2 regions of the Rhizorhabdus argentea genome follow, and region 2 is predicted to be linked to the other one. Evidence: riboswitches for the same ligand, from Rfam matches in the RefSeq annotation. Region 2 holds a riboswitch; the other holds the start of a gene.
What was found. A riboswitch is a leader RNA that binds a small molecule or an ion and turns the genes downstream of it on or off. The one in region 2 is predicted to bind cobalamin.
Positions count from the first base shown of each region.

Region 1: linked by a shared signal. The riboswitch ahead of cobW (cobalamin biosynthesis protein CobW) and the one ahead of cobG (precorrin-3B synthase) in region 2 are both predicted to bind cobalamin.

Region 1 is NZ_JBANFK010000003.1:147,886-151,295, forward strand. Features, by position in the region: gene AAC645_RS03610 (TonB-dependent receptor) at 1-1,184, shown strand, start outside; cobalamin riboswitch at 1,266-1,491, shown strand; gene cobW (cobalamin biosynthesis protein CobW) at 1,725-2,771, shown strand; gene cobN (cobaltochelatase subunit CobN) at 2,771-3,410, shown strand, end outside.
Region 2 is NZ_JBANFK010000005.1:27,214-30,623, reverse strand. Features, by position in the region: gene AAC645_RS06105 (hypothetical protein) at 1-373, opposite strand, end outside; gene AAC645_RS06100 (GntR family transcriptional regulator) at 644-1,321, shown strand; cobalamin riboswitch at 1,406-1,630, shown strand; gene cobG (precorrin-3B synthase) at 1,901-3,037, shown strand; gene AAC645_RS06090 (precorrin-8X methylmutase) at 3,037-3,410, shown strand, end outside.

The DNA.
Region 1 (3,410 bases), on a different contig from region 2:
CCAGTCGGCTCGTCGCCAACGTCGCGGTTCGCCAGCCCGACTGGCACGCGAACCTCTATGGCCAGTTCTACGACTGGTCGATGTATTCCAATCCTACCTACACCGACCCCGACGGGACCAGCGCCCAAATCCGCCAATTCGACAGGCGCTGGATCGTTGGTGCGCGGGGCGAGAAGCGCTGGACCGTGACGCCGGCTCTCACCTTGTCTCTCGGCACGGAAGAGCGATACGATCACATCGGCAACGTTGGCGTCTATCGGACGAGCGCACGATTATTCCTCGCGTCGCTTGGTCGCCATCATGTCGAGGAAGCCTCGGCAGCGCTATACGGCGAGGCGAGTTGGATGCCCTTCACTGGCCTTCGTCTGATCGGCGGCGTGCGCGGCGACTATTACCACTATGTCGTGCGTGCGAAGGACCAGGCGGCGGGCATCGCCGGAGAGGGCAATGGCAATGATGCAATCTTCTCACCGAGGGTGTCGATAGCCTACTCCCCGACCCGTCGGCTCGAGCTCTATGGCAACTGGGGCCGCGGCTTTCATTCCAACGATGTGCGGGGCGCGGTCAACGCCGAGGCGCCGGTGCCCGTGCTCGTGCGGGGTGAAGGCCGTGAAGTCGGCGCTAGATGGCAATTGCCCGGTTTTGCGCTGACCGCGACCTATTGGTGGTTGAACGTCGACAGCGAACTGCGCTTCATCGGCGACTCCAACGCGGTCGAGCCTACGGGCGCAAGCAAGCGCCGCGGCTATGAGTTGGTGGCATTCTGGCGGCCGAAGACCTGGTTGGCGATCGACGGCAACTATACCGCGAGCCGGTCGCGATACGGCAATGGAGACCGCATCCCGAACGCCTTCGAAAACGCCGCATCGGCCGGCGTCGCTTTGGTGTTCGATCCGTGGGAGGCTAGCATCCGTGTCCGCCACCTCGGCCCCTATCCGCTGATCGAAGACAACAGCGTCAGGGACTCGGGCAGCACGGTTGTCAACCTGCGCGCAGCCCGCAAGCTGGGGCATTTCGAGATTTATGGCGAGGTGCTCAACGTCCTCAACAGCCGCGACAAGGACATCGCCTATTATTACGAATCCTATATCCCCTCGTTCGATACAGCGGGACCAGCCGTGGGGCGGCTGAGCCGCGTGGTAGAGCCACGCACTTTGCGCCTCGGCGGCCGGATGAACTTCTAGGAAGCGCCGCTCCGAGCCACAAAGAGCAGTTGGTATGACCCGCAAATGTGGTTATGAGCGGCGTCAGGCAGGAGGTAACTCCTGCCATTAGATCGCGCCGGTGCCTCGCAAGAGGCTTAAAACGGGAATGCGGTGCGGGAGGTTCCTCCCAAATCCGCGGCTGTCCCTGCAACTGTAAGCGGCGAGCGAGATGTGCATGTGCTCCTCCATCCGGAAGGGCACGGTCACTGGATCGATCCGATCCGGGAAGGCGCACATCGAGCTGCGACCCGCGAGCCAGGAGACCTGCCGGCGTCTGGTCGCTCTTGCTTTGGTCCAGGGATTGGCCGGGGCACGGTTCTTCCGTCTGAGCGACGAACGATGCGGCGGGTGCCGCGCGGTTGTGTGACGATGGGTGCCTTTGGCGCCCGCCCGTCGTCGCGTGCCGGCCGTTCGTGCTCGCGAGCGGTAAGCCCCGTCACCGATGTCGCTCAGGTGCCGGGGAATCCCGATGAAGGCCAATATTGTCCGCTTGCCCGCCGCTCGATGGGAGCGCCGCGCATGAGCAAGATACCGACGACGGTGATCACCGGCTTTCTCGGCGCCGGGAAGACCACGCTGATCCGCCATCTTCTGCAGAATGCGAGGGGCCGGCGACTCGCGCTGATCGTCAACGAGTTCGGCGACGTCGGCGTCGATGGCGAGTTGCTCAAGGGCTGCAACGACCAGGCGTGCCCCGACGACGACATCGTCGAGCTCGCCAATGGCTGCATCTGCTGCACCGTCGCCGACGATTTCCTGCCGACGATGCAGAAGCTGCTCGACCGCCCCAATCCGCCCGAGCATATCATCATCGAGACCTCGGGCCTGGCGCTGCCCAAGCCGTTGCTCAAGGCGTTTCAATGGCCCGAGATCCGGACCCGCTCGACAGTCGACGGGGTGATCGCGCTGATCGATGCCGATGCGGTGTCGGCGGGGCGCTTTGCTGCCGATGAAGCGGCGCTGGCGCTCGCCCGAGCGGCCGATCCGACCCTCGATCATGACAGCCCGCTCGAGGAATTGTTCGAGGATCAGCTCGCTTGCGCGGATCTCGTCATTCTCAACAAGGCCGATCTGGTCGATGCGGCGACGCTTGCGAAGATCGAGGCCGATATTGCCGGGGATACCCGCAGCGGCGTGAAGATCGTGCGTGCCGATCATGGCGCGGTCGATGCAACTGTGCTGCTCGGCCTGTTCGCGGGAGCCGAAGACGACCTGCAGGCGCGGCCATCGCATCATGATGCCGAACCCGATCATGACCATGACGACTTCGACAGCTTCGTGGTCAAGGGCGGTGAGGTAGACGATGTCGCGCCCTTGCTGGCGGCGATGTCGGAGCAGATTGCGGCACACGACATCCTGCGCATCAAGGGCATGATCGCAATTCGCGACAAGCCGGCGCGGCTAGTGATCCAGGCGGTGGGCCCCCGTATCCAGCATTATTTCGATCGTGCCTGGACCGCCCAGGAAGCGCGCCAGTCGCAACTCGTCGTGATCGGACAAAAAGGCCTTCGTCAGCCGGCGATCGAGGCGGCGTTGTTGGCGGTGCTGGGCGGAGTCGCCGCCTGATGCATCTTCTGGCTGCCACGCCGGGAACGGTCTCCAATGGCGACGAGGCGATCGACCTCGCCCAGTCGCCGGGCGAGATTGTCTTCCTGACCGTGGCCGACAGCGAACTCGCCTGCTTCGCGCAGGCGGCCGGGATGCTGGGGGAGGGCGCGCCGACGATCCGCCTGGCCAATCTGCTCCAGCTCAAGCATCCCTATTCGGTCGATCTCTATGTGGAGAAGGTGATTGCGCAGGCGAGGTTCGTCTGCGTCATGCTGCTCGGGGGAAAGGCCTATTGGCCCTATGGCGTCGACGAGATCGCTCGGGTGGCGCGCGAGAAGGGCATCGCCTTCGCGGCGATCGCCGATGGACGCGAACCCGATCCCGCGCTCGATGCTGCCTCGACCTTGCCGGTCGAAACGCTGACCCGGCTGCGCGATTATCTGCGCCAGGGCGGGATAGCCAACGCGGTGAGCTTCCTGCGTCACGCTGCGGCGCTTGTCGGCCAGGACATCGGGCGGCCGGATGATCCCGTGCCTGTTGCCGATGCAGGACTGCACGTGCCGGGGCATGAACGGCCGACGCTGGACGACGCCCGCAAGCGCTGGATCGAAGGCCAGCCGGTTGCCTTGTTCACATTTTACCGCGCGCTGACCGTGG
Region 2 (3,410 bases):
AGAAGCCGTTCTTCGGCTTGTCAGCATATTTTAGCGTGAACTGGATGTTGCGTTCATCGTAGGGGATGGTGTCGGGGAAAATCCAATGCCCATACTCGATGCTGGCAGTTAGCCCCTCGGCGACTGGGACGCTGGCACCAACCCACCAGTCGAATTCGTTGAGAGGCTCGCCACCCGTGGCATGGCCCGGGTTGAGCGCAAGAAAGGTGCCCGCATAGATCGATACCCCGCTCGGGCTGTTCACCGAAAGCCCGTTGACCAGGTGAACCATGGCACCGTCCGTGGTGACGACGAGGCCGCGCGGCGTGACATAGTCTTTCTTGACGGAAACATCGCCGAAGCCGTGAAGCTCCCACGCCTCGGCCGATGCCACGCTGCTGCAGCAAGTGACTAGCAGCGCGGCGGTTACCCCTTTGTATATCGTTCGCATCTTGGGTCGCTCCCTGATTGGTTAGCGCCCAGACACCCCCTCTGCGAACACGCGCATACTCGATCTTTAAGACGAAATTTGTATGCGCAATGTCAGACTTGCATACAATATTTGAGTCGGCAACGGGATTGTCGCTTGGACCTCATATTTGTATGCAAGATTTCAGGCGCCCCATCCTGGCGGGCGCGAAGGTTGCCCAACGCGAACGGAAGGATGAACGTGTCGAGCGGGACGACGGTGGATAAGCTCGCCGACGATTTGGCGGAGGCCATCCTTTCCGGCGAATTCGCGCCCGGTTCCCGGTTGGACGAACAACATCTCGCTCAACGCTATTCAGTCTCGCGTACGCCGGTGCGGGAGGCACTACGTCAATTAGCCACTACCGGGCTGATCGAGATGCGGCCGCGGCGAAGTGCGGTTGTGGCCAGCGTGACCCCCGCCCAGCTCGAGGATCTGTTCGTCGCGATGGGCGAACTCGAGGCGACCTGCGCCCGGCTCTCCGCATTGTCGATGGGACCAACCGAGCGCCGCAGGCTACAAGCGCTGCACGACCAGATGAAGGAGATTGCGGCGCACAACGACCCGGCCGCCTTCGCGGATGCCAACCATGCGCTCCACACAATGATCTACAAGGGCGCCCATAATGCCGTCCTGGCCGAAACGGCGGCTTCGATCCGGCGGCGGCTCGCCCCTTTCCGGCGCGCGCAGTTCCACGTCGAGGGCCGGCTACCGCGCTCGCTGGAGGAGCATGATGCTGTTGTTTCGGCCATAGTCCGCGGCGATGCCGCGGCGGCTCACAGCGCGATGCTGTACCACGTCACGCTGGTCGAGCAGAGCTTCGAAGAATTGTGCACCGGTCAGGCCGCTGGCCTGAGCGTTGCCGAAGCTTGACGAACATCGAAAGCAATGCCCCATCCGGATTGGCATTCGCCAACAACCGGGCTAAGGAAGCGGTGATTTTCCGGAGCAGTCCGGGGAATCGATGATCGCACCGGTGCCCCGCGAGGGGCTTTAATGGGAATGCGGTGCGGGAGCTTGCTCCCAAATCCGCAGCTGTCCCTGCAACTGTAAGCGGATAGCGCGATGCGCAGGCTCTCTTTGCGGGAGCGACCACTGGAAGTCGCCTAAAGGCGCTCCGGGAAGGTGCGTATCAAGCCGTGACCCGCGAGCCAGGAGACCTGCCGGTGCACTGGTCGCTCTTGCCATGACCCAGGGGATGGTCTTGGCACGGTAATTCTCCGTCTGGGCGACGAAGCTGTGCGGCTGGGGCTGCACGGTCGTGTGGCCACGGGCGCTCCGGCGTCAGCCCGTGGCTGCGCGCCGGCCGGTAATCAACTGGCAAGCCCCATCCGATTGTCGCCTTGGCGCGCGGGGAGAATTGCCATGACCTGTCTGTCGCGGAATGCTGCACCATGGTTTCCGCAGGGATGCGGAACCGTTAGCGACGCCCGACCCAACTGAGAGCGGGTAATGAGCGGGTTCACGGCAAAGGGCTGGTGTCCCGATGCATGGCGGCCGATGATGTCGGGCGACGGACTGCTGGTGCGTGTAAAGCCCCGGCTCGGACGCATGACGGCTGCGCAGGTTCGAGAACTTTGTGCTGCGGCGAACCGGCACGGCAACGGCCTGATCGACGTGACATCGCGGGCCAACCTCCAGATTCGCGGTGTGGGCGAGGGCAACTGGCCGCAACTCGTTCAACAGCTTGTGGCACTAGATCTGGTTGATGCTGACGCCGACCTGGAAAGAAGGCGCAATATCCTGGTCGCGCCGGACTGGCAGGAAGGCGATGACACCGATCGGGTTGCGAGCGACCTCGCGGCCCGACTAGGCGAGCTACCCGAGTTGCCGGGTAAGGTGGGTTTCGTTGTCGATGCCGGGGTGGGATGCGCGCTAGGCTCCGATGGGGGGGATTTTCGCATCGAGCGCGGCGCCGATGGCAAGCTGATCCTGCGCGCCGATGGACGGTCCACCGGCGTTGCCGTGCCCCATGGGGGGGAAGCGAATGCACTGGTCGCCCTAGCCTGGTGGTTCCTCGAAAGCGGCGGTGGAGAAGCTGGGCGCATGGCCCGCCACACCGCCGAGCTGCCGAACTGGGCGACAGGAAACGTGCCGTCGATGACGTCGGTCGCACGCGTTCAGCCGGGGCCGTGTCGTCTCGGCATGGCCTTCGGTTTGCCCTTTGGCCGGCTAGAAGCATCGGTTCTTGCCGAACTGGTCGCCCAGGATAGCGGGACACAGGCCCTGCGGTTCACGCCCTGGCGGATCGTCTTGGTGGAAGGCGATCCGTCCTTTGCCTCCCCGCGCGGGTTGGTGACCGATCCTGCCGATCCGTTGCTGCGCGCCGACGCCTGCCCCGGCTTCCCGCATTGCCCACAAGCATCGGTGGAAACGCGTGACGTAGCGCGCCGCCTTGCACCGCTGGTTGCCGGGCGACTCCATGTGTCAGGTTGCGCCAAAGGATGCGCCTGCCCGCGTAGCGCCGACGTCACTCTGACCGGTCGAGATGGCCTCTACGATATTTCCCTCGACGCGCCGGCTGGCTCGCCGGCTGTCTGGCCGGCTCTCAGCCGGCTCGAGGTTCTTGCTCATTTTGGAGCCGTTTGATGCCGCATGTCTATGAAACCGATGGGGCGGCGATCTATCGCCAATCCTTCGCCACGATCCGCGCAGAGGCCGATCTTGCCCGCTTCACGGTCGATGAAGAGCCGCTGGCGGTGCGCATGATCCATGCTTCCGGCATGGTCGAGCTGGCTCCGCATATCCGCTTCTCGATCGGGTTTGCCAGCACGGCACGTGCGGCGCTGGCAAATGGCGCACCGATCCTGTGCGATGCGCGGATGGTGAGCGAGGGGGTTACCCGTGGGCGATTGCCCGCGTCCAATCCGGTAATCTGCACGCTCCACGATCATCAGGTGCCAGACATGGCGCGGGCGATGGGCAACACGCGCTCGGCAGCGGCGCTGGAACTGTGGCGGCC